One region of the Bradyrhizobium sp. USDA 3315 genome, then DNA from elsewhere that is predicted to be linked to it. Evidence: predicted binding sites of a transcription regulator. Region 1 holds the regulator's gene; each other region holds the start of a gene.

Region 1 (4,171 bases):
GACGCCCAGTTCCTCGAAGGCTGGAACGCGATCTTCACCGGCGAGATGCCGGGCATCGCCCCGCTGCTCGCGGCGGCCGCCAAGCGGATGCCGCTCTACGCCTTCTCCAACACCAATCCGGCCCATGTCGCGCATTTCTCGGTCACCCATGCCGAGCTGCTCAGCCATTTCCGCAACGTCTTCCTGTCCTCGAGCATCGGCTTCCGCAAACCCGACGCCGAGGCCTACGATCATGTGGTAAAAGCCATCGGCGTGCCGGCGTCGCGGATCCTGTTCTTCGACGACCTGGCCGCCAATATCGAAGGTGCGCGGGCGCGCGGCCTTCATGCTATCCACGTGACGTCGACGGATGACGTGGCAAGGGCTTTGACCGCACTTGGAATTTGAACATTAAGAATTGAGGAGCTCTGAGCGTGGCCCTGATGCCGGTTGCCGATGCCCTGTCCGCCGTCCTCGCCGGCGCCGAACCGCTGCCGGAGGAGATGGTCGCGCTCGATGCCGCCTACCACCGCACGCTTGCGCACGACCTCGCGGCGCTCCGCACCCAGCCGCCGCAGCCGATGTCGGCGATGGACGGCTATGCGGTGCGCGCCGCCGATGCGGCTGATCTAAAGGCCCGGCTCAAGGTGATCGGCGAAGTCGCCGCCGGCCGGCCGTTCGAGCGGACGGTCGGCGCCGGCGAGGCGGTGCGGATCTTCACCGGCGGCGTGATCCCCAATGGCGCCGACGCGGTGATCATCCAGGAGGACACCGCCGTCGACGGCGACCACATCACGATCACGGAGGCCGCCAGCGTCGGGCGGCACATCCGCCCGGCTGGGGTCGACTTCCGTGAGGGCGAGGTGCTGCTCGCCGGCGGCAGCCGCCTGTCCGACCGCGCGCTGTCGCTGGCGGCCGCCATGAACTATCCGGAACTTGCGGTGCGCCGCCGCCCGAAGGTCGCGGTGCTGGCGACCGGCGACGAGCTGGTGATGCCGGGCTCGCAGCCCGGTCCCGGCCAGATCGTCTATTCCAACGGCTACGCGCTGCGAGCGCTGGCGCGCGCCGAAGGCGCCGAGACCGTCGACCTCGGCGTTGCCGCCGACACGGTAGAGGCGACCACGGCGGGCATCCGCCGGGCACGCGAGGCCGGCGCCGATGTCCTCATCACGACAGGCGGCGCCTCGGTCGGCGACCACGATCTCGTCAAGCGGTCGCTGGAAGCCGAGGGCGTCGAGATGGCGTTCTGGCGGATTGCGATGCGGCCCGGCAAGCCGATGATGCATGGCCGGCTCGGCGCGATGCGGGTGATCGGTCTGCCCGGCAATCCGGTGTCGTCCTATGTCTGCGCCTTCCTGTTCCTGGTGCCGTTGATTCGGGCGCTGAGCGGCCGGAAAGTGATTCATCATCGCCGCGCGAGCGCCCTGCTCGGCCGCGACCTCGCAGCCAACGACCAGCGCGAGGACTATCTGCGTGCGCGTCTCGAAGCGCGCGAGGACGGCACGCTGATCGCAACGCCGGTGACGCAGCAGGACTCGTCGCTGCTCGGGAATCTCGCTGCGGCACGGGCACTTCTCGTGCGCCCGCCGTTCGCGGCGGCGGCCGTCGAAGGCAGCGAATGCGAGATCCTGACACTGCCCGAATAGGGTTTTCGCGCCCCGCCGATTGTGCGTTGCCCGACACGTTCACCGGAAATTAAGTGGTTGCGGAACACATATCGAACATATAGTGTCCGTTCATGATTTGTTTCGAGTACTGGTGTCTACAATCGGGAAGCCGCGTGGAAGCAGGTGCATCGAGCACATGCTCCTGAGGTCAGGCCCGGCCTGCAGGCCCCACCAGAAGAGTCTCGGAATCGAACGACGCTATCAACCGGGGGAATACTCGAGATGCTCACGCGCAAACAGTACGAACTACTGCGTTTCATCAATGAACGTCTGAAAGAGGCCGGCGTACCGCCCTCCTTCGACGAGATGAAGGATGCGCTCGACCTGCGCTCGAAGTCCGGTATCCACCGCCTGATCACTGCGCTGGAGGAGCGCGGCTTCATCCGCCGCCTGCCGAACCGCGCCCGCGCCATCGAGGTCATCAAGCTGCCCGAACTCTCGGCCGGCGGCGGCAACGGCCGCCGCGGCTTCACGCCCAGCGTCATCGAAGGCACCCTCGGCCGGCGCGCCAGCACGCCGCCGATTGCCGAGGACGACGGCAACCGTCCGGTCGCGGTCCCCGTGATGGGCCGGATCGCCGCCGGTACGCCGATCGAGGCGCTGCAGACCCGCAGCCACACCATCAGCGTGCCGCCCGACATGCTCGGTGCCGGCGAGCACTATGCGCTCGAGGTGCGCGGCGACTCGATGGTCGATGCCGGCATCCTCGACGGCGACATGGCGCTGATCCAGCGCAACGACGTCGCCAATACCGGCGACATCGTGGTGGCGCTGATCGACGAGGAGGAAGCCACCCTGAAGCGCTTCCGCCGCCGCGGCGCATCGATCGCGCTCGAGCCGGCCAACACCGCCTATGAAGTGCGCATCCTGCCGCCGAACCGGGTCCGCATCCAGGGCAAGCTGATCGGCCTTTATCGCAAATACTGAATTGCAAATACTTGCGGCGGCCGGGAACGAGCAACACGTCGGATCGTTCCTTGCATGATAGTGTAGCGTACGGCCTGCCCGATGCGCTCCGATACCTCTCGCGCAGCGTCGCGTGTTTGTGATCGGAGCGATCTCGGACCAGTCGTACAATCGCCCAGAAACGAGCAGACGCTCGTTCGCTATCGTCCACTCTGGTAGAGGCCCTAATGCCTCAAGGAGAGGCACGGGTCGCTACCTCGAAATGAGGAGCCATCCGATGTGTGACTATAGTCTGCACGCCGTGGCATCGCGCCCCGCCATTGTCGGAGAGACGCTGATCACGACGACGTTCCGCGGCACGTCGACCCGCGGCTTTGCTTCGGAGAATGACCCCACTGTCGCGGTCTGCATGCTGCCGGGCACCGAGCTCGCTTTCGCCGAGAACGTTCGCTACGACAGCCGCTGGATCTGGACCAAGACGCTGAACTATCGCGTCGGCGTGTTCAACGAAGTCGAGCCCGACGTGCCTGATCGGCATCATGACGCGGTCGAATTCCCCGACGGCAGCCATGTGCTGGTGACCCAGCTGGTCGAGGGACAGCGCGTTAGCGTGCTGCAATTGCCGGCGCTGCATCCGCCGGTCGAGCAGAAGCCGAAGGTTGTGGAGCGGCGGCCCTCCGCATTCGCAACGCTGTTTTTGGGTTGAGCGCATCGTCGCCGCGGAATGAGCTGTTCGGCGGCGGATGACCTAAGCAATTTCGGGCGACCCCGGACTCCCGCTTCCGGGGCGCAGAAGGAGATTTGCGTCGGCCGGCGCCTTGGCGCATCATCGGGCACGGAGGACGTGCGCGGTGGTCGATAAGGTCACATGGCAAAAGGCTGGACGCGTCACGGAACCGGGCCGCTACATGTTCCGGTTCGGTTGGCTGACGGTAACGGCCGACGACCTGAAAGTCTGGGAGCAATTTCCCGAGGCTTCCTTCACCCTCGTCAAGAAGCCCGACGCCGGCCCCGACTCCGACGAATACCATCTCGGCCTGTTCGAGCTGCCGAGCGGCCCCTCGCCGGACCACGGCTAATCATCGCCCTGCAGATCGGTCTCGGCCGGCGTCGCATCCACCGCAGGCCGCGGCGCGGCGGCGGGCGCGCGCAGCGTCGTTTCGCTCTCGCCGTCGCCGGGAACTGCCGGCGACCACGGCCGGTCGATCCCGCCGGGCTTGACCGCATCGACGGCGTAGCCGTCCCTGATCCTTCGCAGCACCAGCGCGCCGTGGCGGCGCAGCCGCTCGGCATCGATCACCGATGCCGCGCAGCCCTGCGGCGCCGGCCGCGCCGTCACGATCAGGGCTGCGCGCTCGCAGTCGTCCGCCAGCGCCTCCGGCCGGGTCGCCAGCGCGACGAAGACGCCGCCGGGTCCCTGGGTCACGCAGCCGCCGGCATCGCACGAGACGCCCTCGCCGAGCGACGCATCGGTGGCGGTGCGCGCGTCGGCGTCCGCCGCCAGCCACTCCTTGACCAAAAATGCATCCTTGGCGCTGTGCATCAGATGCAGCCACCCGTCACCGCCACGCACCGCGACGTTGCGGCCGTCGCCCGAGATCAGCACGTCCGGCTGCGGC
Region 2 (4,171 bases), 2.9 Mb from region 1:
CATCCCCGGATGAGCGCGAATGCGCTCACTCGGGATATGTTCGCCTCTTGGCGGGCCTCGAAGGATTGCGGAGCCCGTGGCCCATCCTTCGAGGCTCGCTCACCGGTGCAAGTGCACCGTAAGGCGAGCACGTCAGCGGGATGGAAAGAGGTGTAAATGTCCTCACTCGACGAATCCAAATCATTCATCCCGCTCAACATTGCGGTGCTGACGATTTCCGACACCCGCTCGCTGGCGGATGACAAGTCGGGCACCACGCTCGCCGATCGTCTCACCGCGGCCGGCCACAAGCTCGCGGCGCGCGAGATCGTCACCGACGATGTCGAGGCGATCAGAGCCGTGATCCGGCGCTGGATCGCCGATCCTGCCGTCGATGCCGTCATCACCACCGGCGGCACCGGCTTTACCGGCCGCGACGTGACGCCGGAGGCGGTCGAGCCGTTGTTCGAGAAGCGGATGGACGGCTTTTCGATCGCCTTCCACATGCTGAGCCACGCCAAGATCGGGGCGTCGACGATCCAGAGCCGCGCCACCGCCGGCGTTGCGGGCGCGACCTTCATCTTCTGCCTGCCGGGCTCGCCCGGCGCCTGCCGCGATGGCTGGGACGGCATTTTGGCCGCGCAGCTCGACTACCGCACGCGCCCCTGCAATTTCGTCGAGATCATGCCGCGGCTGGATGAACATCTGCGCCGGCCAAAGGCGAAAGGCGCGAGCGCTTAGCCGCTGCTTTTTTGTCATCCCGACGCGCAATTGCGCATCTGAGGGCGTGTGAACCACGAACCCGAATCTCAAGGGTGAGCTTCCGTGGCCCGGATGGAGCGAAGCGAAATCCGGGGCAGTCTCTTCCGCGGCAGCACCGCTCCCGGATTGCGCTTCGCTCTATCCGGGCTACGCAGTCCAGACGTCTCGGCGCTGCGGCTTCACAACTCCAGCTCCCAGGTCTCGCCGACCAGGTCGACGCCAAAACTGTGATGCTTCTCTTCCTTGACCCGCTGGAAGCCGGCGCGGGCGTAGATGCCGCGCGCGGCGAACAGGATGCTCTGGGTCCACAGCGTCATCTTCGTGTAGCCCTTCTCGCGCGCGGCGCGGATGCATTGCTCCACCAGGGCGCGGCCGACGCCGAGCCCGCGCGCCTTTTCTTCCACAAGCAGCAGGCGCAGCTTGGCGACCCCGTCGCCGCCGTCGACCAGGAAGACCGAGCCGACCGGCTCGCCGTCGACCTCCGCGATCCAGCAATGCTCGCGGGCCGGATCGAACGATCGCAAAAACTGCGCGCAGATATCGGCCACCAACGCCTCGTAGCTGATGTCCCAGCCATATTCCTCCGCATAGGCTTGTCCTTGCCGCGAGACGATCCAGCCCATGTCGCCGACGCGATGGCTGCGCAGCAGGAAGCCGACCGGTTTCTCGGCCGGCGGCTCCAGCGATTGCTCGATCGTGCCCATGGCGCGCACCACCGCGGCGCGACGGTCGCTGTCCATCTGCTTCAATAGTGCCCCGACCTCGCTACGCGAGCGGCGGTCGAGATCGGCGGCTGCGGTACGGCCCTTGGCGGTGAGGGCCACCTCGTTGACGCGTTTGTCGGCCTTCGATGGCTTCCGCGTCACGATCTGGCGGCGCTGCAGCGCCGCCAGCGTGCGGCTGACGAAGCCGGCATCGAGGTCGAGATCGCGCACCAGGTCGGTTGCGGTGCAATTTTCGCGGTGCGCGAGCTCGTAGATGATCCGCGCTTCCTGCAGCGTGAATGTCGAGTGCAGCAGCTTCGGCTCGATGATGCCGAGCTTGCGGGTATAGAACCGGCTGAAGCCGCGGACCGCGGCGACCTGGTTCTCGAGCGTGGTGTCATAGGAATTTGATTTCATCAAATATATTATTTGACGGAATCAAATAATCCGCAAGCGCTTTGTTCAGGCCACCATGATCCGGCTCCGCAGCATGGTGCGGGAGGAACGGCCGAGCCGGCGCAGCAGGCGCGCCTCGGAGCGGCGGGCGTCGGGCCGGTAGCCGCCGATCCGCTCGTAATGCTCGCGCGCGATCAAAAGGCCTTGTTCGGCCGAGGGCCCGGTGATCATCCGGGCAACGAATTTGAGGCCGTCGCGCAGGCCCGGATCGGTGTAGGGTGCGCGGGCGTAGCGGAAGATGCCGGCGCGGTCCTTGCCGCTCGCCGCCACCATCTGGATGAACTGGGTGGTTTCCTCGATCCAGCCGGCATCGAGCACCGCGCCCGGATGCAGGAACATCAGCCAGGGCGACCGCGCCTGCCGCGCGCCTGCCGCAAGCGCGGCGGCGCGCGTGCCCTCGAAGCGCAGGAAGCGGCAGCCGGCGACGTCGGCGACGCGCTCCATCACATCGCTGTTGCCGCGGTCGACCAGCAGCACTTCGCGGATGACGCCGGCGGCCGCGCCCGGCACCAGCGCCGCCAATGTTGCGACCGCGGTGCGCTCGACGCCGTCGGTTGGAATGATCACGCTCAGCATGATTTTGAGGCTTCGATGGCTCAAACGGTGGAGAAACTCCGGCCGTGTTATCACCTTGTCATATTCAAAGCAGCCTGTTCGCCTGCAGAATTTTGTAGCAAGGTTTTGTGGAATTTCTCCGTTCATGTTCTTGATTTGTTCTCGTGCTGTGTTAGCTTCAAAGCATGAGCCGAGCATCCTCTCATGCCCTCAAGCACCCGCCGGTAACGGCGCCCTCCGATAACCCGGCGGGTGCACCTTCCCCTTTTCCCGAGCTTGCGGTCGCAATCGAGCGCGAGCGGCGGCGCGGTCGCGGCGCGCAGTCCAACGCCAGCGGCCGCTACGAGGCCGAGGCGCGGGTTGCCTTCGACGACGGCTGGCAGAGCCTTGAGGACCTGCCGCCATTTGCGACCAGCGTGGCGCTCGATACCTCGCGCAAGGTGATCACCCGCAACGACTCGCCCGACATCGGCTTCGACCGTTCGATCAATCCGTATCGCGGCTGTGAGCATGGCTGCGTCTATTGCTTCGCGCGGCCGACCCACGCCTATCTCGGCCTGTCGCCGGGGCTGGACTTCGAATCGAAGCTGTTCGCCAAGCCGGACGCACCCGCGCTGCTCGAGAAGGAGCTGGCGGCGCCGGACTACGAGGCGCGGATGATCGCGATCGGCACCAACACCGATCCTTATCAGCCGATCGAGCGCGACCGGAAGATCATGCGCGCCATCCTCGAGGTGCTGGAGCGCGCCGGCCATCCGGTCGGTATCGTCACCAAGTCGGCACTGGTCACCCGCGACATCGACATCCTGGCGCGGATGGCCAAGCGCAATCTCGCCAAGGTCGCGCTCTCGGTGACGACGCTCGACCCGAAGCTTGCCCGCACCATGGAGCCGCGCGCCTCGACCCCGCCGAAGCGGCTCGAGGCGATCAAGCGGCTCGCCGACGCCGGCATCCCGACCACGGTGATGGTCGCGCCCGTGATCCCGGCGCTGAACGACTCCGAGATCGAGCGCATCCTCGATGCCGCCGCACATGCCGGCGCCAGGGAGGCGAGCTACGTGCTGCTGCGCCTGCCGCTCGAGGTGCGCGATCTGTTCCGCGAATGGTTGATGGCGAACTATCCCGACCGCTACCGTCACGTCTTCACGCTGATCCGCGACATGCGCGGCGGCCGCGACTACGACTCGCAATGGGGCACCAGGATGAAGGGCACCGGCCCGATGGCCTGGATGATCGGCCGCCGCTTCGAGATCGCCTGCGAAAAGCTCGGCCTCAACAAGAGGCGGACCAAGCTGACCACCGATCACTTCGCCAAGCCGAAGCGCAACGGGCAGCAACTCAGTCTATTCTAGGCGAGGGCGTAGCCCGGATGGAGCCCAGCGAAATCCGGGGTCCCGTGTTAGCGGCTGAAGCTTTCCCGGATTGCGCTTCGCTCCATCCGGGCTACGAAGACGTCAAACAGTGAGTGCAAACATGAGTAACGCCCCGACCGCACGCTTCACCGTCCTCACGTTGGGCGTGAGCGACATGCGCGCCAGCATCGGCTTTTATGAATCGCTTGGGTTCACCAGGAAGATGCGCGCGACCGGCGAGGAGGTCGCATTCTTCGAGACCGGCGGCACCGTGCTCGGCCTGTTCCCATGGCATCTGCTCGCCGCCGATGCCGGGCTGCCGGATCAGCCACGGCCGTCAGCGTTCCGCGGCGTCGCGATCGC
Region 3 (4,171 bases), 940 kb from region 1:
CTTCCTGGCCGAAATCGGTGAGCGACAGCCGACTGTGCAGGAGTCGGTTGTTTCGGGCCTTCAGATCGTCGGGCGCTTCGATCTCCGCGGGGAATCCGGTCAGGACCGGTGATGGACAATAGGCGAGCCGGTCCAGGATCAGCTCCGCTTCCTGAAAATCGAACACGCCGCGTTACCTGTTCAGCTCGCTTGAAAGGACCTGTGGGCTTGTCTCGCCGTCGGCGACGAGATCCAGCATCCGCAGTTCGGACGCGCCGAGGCCGGTGTCTTGCCCGGGTAGCTCCTCGAGCAACGCAATCAGTGCCGCGCGGAGCTGCGGGATGGCCGACAGATCCTGCATGAGAAGGTCGAAACAGGGCTCGGGCGTCGGAGCGCGATAGGCAGTCCAGGCGCGACCGGCCAATTCCAGCCGATCATCGGTCACCGCAAGTGCAGGCAATCGCCATTTCGCCAAGCTCTCGCCTCGGTACCTGCCGATCTCGACATCGGTCTGGACCAGCTTGAGCTTTGCTACGATGTGGCGGTGCGGGCGGAGCACGTCGAGCAACCAGGCCAGCACCAACTGGTCATTCGGCTGGGGATCAGCCCATAGCTCGACGCTATCGCAACGCTCGCACAACTCGACAAGCCCAATGTCCCGACCGATCGAGCCGGTCCATCTTGAACTGGCGAAGTCGAGCCAGTGCGTGTCGAAATCGACGTGCTTTGCGGAACGCGGTTCCAGCAGGGTCGTGAGGTCATCCGACGAGGGCATTTTCCCCCAAACGAAGCGCGGCCTCAACCCGACGACGATGTCCGCCCTTCCCGCCTGCCTCAGGCGATAGCTCGCGAGTTCACTTGTCGCCAGGATCAGACTTGTCACGATGCTCTCCGGCTACGCGGGATGGCATCAGCACCGCAAGCTGAGGATCAACTGCTTTACAAAAGACACACAAAACCAAACGGGCGCCGAGGACGTCGGCAACTCAACGTCCTCAGCGCCCGCTTGCAGCGAAGTCATGTGATCGCTTGAGCATGATCTCCGCGCAAACGCTTCGCGTTTGTCGCGAGGGAAAACCGCTTCGCACTTTTCCGGATCATGCTGGAGGCTTACTCTTCCGTCGGCTCCTCGCCCTCGGCGTCGCGCTCGGGCGTGCCGGCGAGGATCTGCTCGGAGATCAGGCCGGAGTTCTGCCGGATCGCGGCTTCGATCTTGGCGGTGATGTCGGGATTCGACTTCAGGAACGCCTTGGAATTCTCGCGACCCTGGCCGAGCCGCTGGCTGTCATAGGAGAACCAGGCGCCGGACTTCTCGACGATGCCGGCCTTGACGCCGAGGTCGAGGATCTCGCCCATCTTGGAAACGCCCTCGCCATACATGATGTCGAACTCGACCTGCTTGAAGGGCGGCGCCAGCTTGTTCTTCACCACCTTGACGCGGGTGGTGTTGCCGACGACTTCGTCGCGCTCCTTGATCGCGCCGATGCGGCGGATGTCGAGACGAACCGAGGCATAAAACTTCAGCGCGTTGCCGCCGGTGGTGGTCTCCGGCGAGCCGTACATCACGCCGATCTTCATGCGGATCTGATTGATGAAGATCACCATGGTATGGGACTTGTTGATCGAGGCGGTCAGCTTGCGCAGCGCCTGGCTCATCAGGCGGGCCTGCAGGCCCGGCAGCGCATCGCCCATCTCGCCCTCGAGCTCGGCCTTCGGCACCAGCGCCGCAACCGAATCGACCACCAGCACGTCGACTGCGCCGGAACGCACCAACGTGTCGCAGATTTCCAGCGCCTGTTCGCCGGTGTCCGGCTGCGAGATCAAGAGCTCATCGATGTTGACGCCGAGCTTGCGTGCATAGACCGGGTCGAGCGCGTGTTCGGCGTCGATGAAGGCGCAGATGCCGCCCTTCTTCTGCCCTTCCGCCACGGTGTGCAGCGCCAGCGTGGTCTTGCCCGAGGATTCCGGCCCGTAGATCTCAACGACGCGTCCCTTCGGCAGACCGCCGACGCCGAGCGCGATATCGAGCCCGAGTGATCCCGACGACACCGTCTCGACATCCATCGAACGGTCGTTCTTGCCGAGCTTCATCACCGAGCCCTTGCCGAACTGGCGCTCGATCTGGGAGAGCGCGGCTGAGAGGGCCTTGGACTTGTCCATGGAGGATCCTTCGACGATACGCAGTGCAGTGGCGGACATTTGGGATGTGCTCCTTATTGCGGGGATTCGCTAGCGGGACAAACGGGCGATGAGATCAGGCGGAATGCATTGTTGATGGGAACCTACGTACCACGTTTGTTCTATGTTCGCAATATGTTCTTTCGAGCAGACCGGTGCTGGCCTGTTTCCATCCCTAGTGGCCTGCTTTGATTTTTGGAGTGGCCTAGTTTGCCATTAACCCCGTTGCAACCAAGGGTTAGTCGATGTTCTCGGTAAGACTACTGAACCGCGCGGTGGATGTTCTCACCATAGCAATGGTTATGGTCCGCCAAGTGTTCGCTATCCCCAGCGGAGGAGTTACCGGGTGTTCTCCGTGGGGGAACGAAGTTCCGAGCGGAGGCAGAAAAAGAGGGCCAAATGGCGGGATTAGAGGTGCCCTTGATCTAACTCAATCGGCCGCACCTGGCCCGGCTCAACCCTCCGGGCATGAAGGAACCCGTCAAGCCTGAGGAGGAGCCAAAGCGCCCCACGCGCTTAGAGGAGGCTCGGCGCATCATCGAGGAGTATGCCAAAGACCTTCGCGAAATCATAAAGAAGCTTCGCGAGCGCTTGCACTGAGCCTCGCCTCAGTTTGAAATCAGTGAGGCTTTGGAGCGTCTTTCGGCGCTGGCACGCTAGCGTTCGGGTCAATACCGCAGCGCTTGGTTTGATAGCCATGCCAATCGATACCTATCCCCTTTTTCTTTGCGGGGTGGTTGTATTCCGCTTTGTACTGCGCCCGGCACTCCTCCATGGTCATGGCGTTGGCGGACGAAGTGAACAAGCCGATCACAGCAACGATAACCAGACAGCGACCCATGGAATATCCCCATCTTTTGGTTAGCCGCCGTAGCTCGGGCACACAATCGGCAACGGCTTTGCACCGGGCTTTCGGCGCTCATAGCCACGGCAGTAATTAGCGATGCACGCCTCGTTTCTGTGGCCCATGCATGCATCGCACCTCGCGACGCAATCTTCATAGGTCACGCCGGGGCGATGCTCATCAATAAGCCGCTTCGGCTTCTCTTGCTGCTGAGCCATAGCCGAGAGCGCAGCCAGAACCAGAGCAAGCAACGCGATGCCGGATTTCATGGCCGATCCTCCTAGCTCGTGGAGGACTGTTAATCTGTCATGCCGCCCCGGAACTTGACGCAGATCAAGAGGCGCTGAGGCCGCCTCAGTTGGCGGCCTCTTTCATTTATCAGTCAAACACGTTCTTCTCGGGATAGAACGTCTTGATCCCGGTAAGCCGATCAATGAGTTTCTGGATATTTTCCTGATCGAACAAAACCGCGATGATTTCGACTCGGTCGTCCTGCATCGACACGGCCATTTTCGTCTTGAAGTTATCAATCCCTCGATTGTCGATCTGAGGGGGCACAAGCATACCCGCAACTCGGGCCGTGCCCTCAAGGGGAGCAGATGGGGTCCATCAATTTCCGTGGGACGCTATCTGTTCTTGATTTAGCTCAACGAGCGGAACAGCCGGCGTCTGTTAGCGCGGTTTGTAAATCGCAATGACTTGGCGGAATTCGTCGTCGTCATCGACGGTCAGTAAACCGACGACCATCCAGCCTGCGCATAAGCCGAGAACCATCAGCGCCGTTTTTAGCCACTGTCTCATAAAGGCTAGTATGCTCCGAGAACCAGGCATTTTACCACCCCATGGCGCGTTGCCGTGGCACAAATTGCACTAGCGGCTATCCGGCATTCAGGAATAGGATTTCAACCCCAACCGCAGGGGTTGTGTCATGGGCAGTGACCTACCTTTCAATGCGCTCATCGTGGCGCTCGGGCTGAGCCCCATCGCAATAGTGGCTATCGTCCTATTGATGTGAAAAACGGAGGCCGCCTCAGTTGGCGGCCTCTTTCGGTGCATCAGGCGGCAACGGGATTGGCAACTCAAGCTGATGTTCGAAACCAAATCGTTTGGCGATTTTGTTTTCGTATTCCTGTTTATCCTCGGAGGACTCTGCCATTTCCAGCACTCGCC
Region 4 (4,171 bases), 4.1 Mb from region 1:
TGGCCGCCCGGTCTGGATGTTGTGTCCCTATGCGCTCGACTGGCGCTGGCTGCGCGACCGCGCCGACACGCCCTGGTATCCGACCATGCGGCTGTTCCGCCAGGACAAGCCGCAGGCCTGGGACCGCGTGTTGGCCCGCGTGTCGGAAGAGCTTGCGCGCGTTGCGGCCGGCGAGCGTGCACTGCTGCTGCCGGCAGCGGCGAAGTGATCGGCCATCACCCCGCACTCATCCCCTGCGCGCCGCCGAGCAGCTTGGCGTTGAGCCGGCCGCCGTCGAACAGCATTTCATTCACCGCGCCGTCGACGTCGGAGGAGGTGACCTCGCGGCCACCGTCCCTGACGATGCTGGCCTGGGCGAGACGGCGCATCAGCTCCTTGATGAAGGCAGCGCTGACGCCTTCGGTGCGTCGCACGGCGTCGTCGATGACGGGCTGCGCGAGCGGCAGGCCCTTGCCGTAGAGCCCGATCAGCTTGCCGCGTCCGGTCTCGTCGGGTAGCGGCACCTCGATCGCCTGGTCAATGCGGCCGGGCCGGCCGGCCAGCGCGCTTTCCAGCTCTTCCGGCCGGTTGGAGGTCAGCACGAACAGGATGTCGCAATCCTCCTTCAGGCCGTCCATCTCGTTGAGCAGCTTGTTGAGCAGGGATTCCTCGCACGGTCCGCCCATGTCCTCGCGGTCGCGCGCGATCAGGTCGACGTCCTCGATCACGACCATGGTCGGCTGCAGCAGCCGTGCGAGGTTCATATAGGCGCCGAGCAGCCCGACCTGCTCGGCGGTGATGATCAGCGTGGTGTGATCGGGCAGGTTGGTGGCGAGATAGCGGATGGTGTGGGTCTTGCCGGTGCCGGGCGGGCCGTACAGCAGGATGCCCTTGCGGGTCGACTGGCCGAGCTCGCGCAGCAGATCGCGGCTTTCGACAAAGCCGAGCACATTGCGATCGAGCAGCCCCAGCGTCCGGTCCGGCAGGATCACGTCATCGCGAGCGACCGTCGGCAGGCGTTGCACGGTCAAGCCACGCGAACGTCCGCGATAATTGGCGCCATCCTCCAGCGACAGGATCTTGCCGCGATAGGATCGCGCTGCATGCACGGCGGCTTCCAGTTCGGCGAAAGTGCGCTGCACGAAAGCGTTGCCGGTCGCCCCGGCGGGCAACGCTAGCTCGATTCGCAGCGACGGTTCGTGATTATATTCGCGATGGAAGGTCAGCAGCACGGCGTAGCGCAGTTCGCCGGTTCGGCACAGCCATAGTCCATTGGCGAGGCATTTCACCGGCTCGGCCTCGCCGATATCGACGTCGCGATATTGCGGCGGCGCGATCGCCGGCGCGTTGCGGCCGGCCTTCATCAGCGCCGCGAAGTCGAGCGTCTCGTAGCGATATTCTTCATGGATGCCGAAGAAATGGATTGGATCGGTGAGCAGCTTGTCGATCGCGACCTGAACGTCGGCGCGCATGTGGCCCGGAAACTGTCGCGCCCGTGTCACGATCAGGTTGCGCGGAACGCCGGCGAAATGCCAGTCGAGCGCAACGTAAGCGGACCGAAACGTCTCGCCCGGCAATTCTTCCGAGCTGCGCCGTGCAGCGAGCAGGCAGTCGCTGCACAGCGACGCAGTCGTACCGGAGATCAGAATCTCCGTCACGGCCCTCGGGGCTTCGCAGAGATCGCAGGGGCGGCTGGCGTCGGCCGACTCGGTGGTGATCATCAACGGCTGGCCGTTGGAGCGGATCAGCCACTTCGCCGAGTTGAAGATGGCTCGCGCGACCGGTCCCGGAAAGGGGCCGCACGGAATGGCGCCCTTGGCCTCGATCAAGGCAGCGGAGGCGATGGCTTCCTGCTCGGATTTCCCAAACACCGTACGCAACAAATCCTGCACGAATTCCAGCGGGGTTTCATCGTCGTCGTGAATGAAGAGCCGCACCGGACCGTCGTCGCTAAACACGTCGTGCATGAAACCCCCGAAACGCAATTGGGAACAAAAGAACAAAATAAGAACATCATGGCGGCTCCCGCGCGTCAAGCGAAAGATTTTGCGGTCTCACCCCTGACGTGTAGTGAGCCGACCGGCCGGGAACCCGCACTGGAAGTGTAAACGCGGCTCAACGCCTGTGACGATTGTGTTGCGGCAAATGCCAAGAGATGGCCGTCACAGCGGCAAACTTCCGACACACCATCGGGGCGAAAAGGAGTATCCGACATGGCGCGAGCGCGAGAGCAGATTCCTCCCAAGGGTTTGCGGTCGCGCAGTTATTTTATGAGGCCCTCGTGTCGCACAAACTTCGCCTTGCGCTGCTTCTCGTCTTCACCTTGTTCGTCTCTCCCGCGCTTGCGCAGCCGGCCGCCAAGCCGGCGCCGCCGCAACCCGTTACCGGCAACGCGCTGACGCCCGAGCAGGCGAAACGTGCGCTCGACACGCTGCAGGACGACAAGAAGCGCGGCGAGATCATCAACACGCTGCGCGCCATCGCCAATGTCTCGCCGCAGGCGGCCGCCGCGGAGCCGGCGCCGGAGCAGCATTCGCCGATCCCGCTCACTGCCGACAGCCTCGGCGCACAGCTGTTGCTGATGGTGTCCGAGCAGGTCGGCGAGATGTCGCGCGAGGTCGCCGACGTCGCGCGCACGCTGACGCATTTCCCGGCGTTCTACTACTGGTTCGTGCGTACCGCCAACGATCCGGTCGCCTATGGCCTCTTGATCGATATCGCCTGGAAGCTGGCGCTGGTGTTCGGCTGCGCGCTGGCCGCCGAATGGGTGGTGTTCCGCCTGATCAAGCGGCCGGTCGCGTTCCTGGAAGCGCGGCTGCCGCAGACCGCGCGCATGCCGGTGCAGACGCTCGCCATCGTCGATCCGCCGTCGTCGGTTGCCGACGTCACGCCGGCGCCCGAGTTGCAGCGGCGCCGGCTCAGCCTGGCGCGGGCCTGGCAGTCGCTGGTCCGGCTGCCCTTCGTGCTTGGGCGCCTTTTGCTCGAATTGCTGCCGGTCGTCGTGTTCGGCGGCATCGCCACCGCGCTGCTCGGCACCGAGATCGGCGATCAATCGACCACGCGGCTCGTGATCCTTGCCGTCGTCAACGCCTATGTGTTCTCGCGCGTCTTGATCTGCGCGGTGCGCGCGCTGGCAGGGCCGTTCGGCCTGTTCCGCGTCCGTGCCGAGACTGCGGCCTATATCGAGATCTGGGCCCGGCGCATCGTCGCCGTCGGCGTCTCCGGCATCGCCTTTGCCAATGTCGCGCTGCTGCTCGGGCTGCATCGCGCCGGCTATGCCGCGCTGATCCGGCTCGTGATGTTGGTCGTGCATCTGTTCGTCGTCGTCATCATCCTGCAGTGCCGCCGCCAGGTCGCCGACGCCATCCGCGCGCCGGCCGATCGCACCGGGCTTGCGGCGCGGACGCGCAACCGGCTCGCGGCGCTCTGGCATGTGCTGGCGATCGCGCTCGACCTCGCGCTGTGGGCAGTGTGGGCGCTCAACATCCGCAACGGCTATTCGCTGCTGCTGCAATATTTCGTCGGCACTGTCGCGGTGCTGCTGGTTACCCGCCTCGTCACCATGGTGGTGCTGAGCCTGATCGATCGCGGCTTCCGCATCAGCCCGGAGTTGATCCAGCGCTTCCCAGGACTCGAGACCCGCGCCAACCGCTATCTGCCGCTGCTGCGCAAGGTGGTCACGGCAGTGATCGCCTTCATTGGCTTCGTCGCGCTGCTCGAGGTCTGGGGCGTCGATGCCATCGTCTGGTTCTATGGCGGCCAGATCGGAAGCCGCCTGATCTCGGCGCTGGTGACGATCGGCATTGCCGCGCTTGCCGCGGCCGTAATCTGGGAAGTCGCCAATGCGCTGATGGACCGGCAGATCGACACCCTGTCGCGCGACGGGCATTACGCCCGCGCCGCGCGCTTGCGCACCTTCCAGCCGATGCTGCGAACCGCGCTGTTCTGCATGATCGTCGCGGTGGTCGGCCTCACGGCGCTCAGCGAGATCGGCGTCAATGTCGCGCCGCTGCTCGCCGGCGCCGGCATCGTCGGCATCGCGATCGGCTTCGGCTCGCAGAAGCTGGTGCAGGACCTCATTACCGGGCTGTTCCTCTTGATCGAGAACACCGTGCAGGTCGGTGACAACGTCACGGTGTCGGGCCTCTCGGGCGTGGTCGAGAACGTCTCGATACGCACCATGCGGCTGCGC

Evidence for each region. Region 1 encodes LexA, which represses DNA repair genes until DNA is damaged. Its sites were predicted from a motif close to TGTTCNNNNTGTGTTCNG; they were not measured.
Region 2: a site for LexA is predicted at 2,603-2,620, ahead of ACVIYL_RS17690 (PA0069 family radical SAM protein). Genes of this name have one in related genera too.
Region 3: a site for LexA is predicted at 2,283-2,300, ahead of recA (recombinase RecA). Genes of this name have one in related genera too.
Region 4: a site for LexA is predicted at 1,975-1,992, ahead of ACVIYL_RS11975 (ATP-dependent Clp protease adaptor ClpS). Genes of this name have one in related genera too.

Annotation. Positions count from the first base shown of each region.
Region 1 covers NZ_JBSRYP010000001.1:6,706,061-6,710,231, reverse strand. The annotation lists gene ACVIYL_RS31460 (HAD family hydrolase) at 1-387, shown strand, start outside; gene ACVIYL_RS31455 (molybdopterin molybdotransferase MoeA) at 414-1,625, shown strand; gene lexA (transcriptional repressor LexA) at 1,869-2,573, shown strand; gene ACVIYL_RS31445 (hypothetical protein) at 2,830-3,258, shown strand; gene ACVIYL_RS31440 (hypothetical protein) at 3,404-3,631, shown strand; partial or broken gene ACVIYL_RS31435 (ComEC/Rec2 family competence protein) at 3,628-4,171, opposite strand, start outside.
Region 2 covers NZ_JBSRYP010000001.1:3,845,583-3,849,753, forward strand. The annotation lists gene moaB (molybdenum cofactor biosynthesis protein B) at 157-720, shown strand; gene ACVIYL_RS17680 (bifunctional helix-turn-helix transcriptional regulator/GNAT family N-acetyltransferase) at 921-1,862, opposite strand; gene ACVIYL_RS17685 (glycosyltransferase) at 1,908-2,477, opposite strand; gene ACVIYL_RS17690 (PA0069 family radical SAM protein) at 2,642-3,808, shown strand; gene ACVIYL_RS17695 (VOC family protein) at 3,930-4,171, shown strand, end outside.
Region 3 covers NZ_JBSRYP010000001.1:5,764,800-5,768,970, reverse strand. The annotation lists gene ACVIYL_RS26805 (hypothetical protein) at 1-166, opposite strand, end outside; gene ACVIYL_RS26800 (hypothetical protein) at 173-862, opposite strand; gene recA (recombinase RecA) at 1,090-2,178, opposite strand; gene ACVIYL_RS26790 (hypothetical protein) at 2,777-2,998, opposite strand; gene ACVIYL_RS26785 (hypothetical protein) at 3,019-3,270, opposite strand; gene ACVIYL_RS26780 (hypothetical protein) at 3,380-3,565, opposite strand; gene ACVIYL_RS26775 (hypothetical protein) at 4,032-4,157, opposite strand.
Region 4 covers NZ_JBSRYP010000001.1:2,611,421-2,615,591, forward strand. The annotation lists gene ACVIYL_RS11970 (tetratricopeptide repeat protein) at 1-208, shown strand, start outside; gene ACVIYL_RS11975 (ATP-dependent Clp protease adaptor ClpS) at 216-1,946, opposite strand; gene ACVIYL_RS11980 (mechanosensitive ion channel family protein) at 2,261-4,171, shown strand, end outside.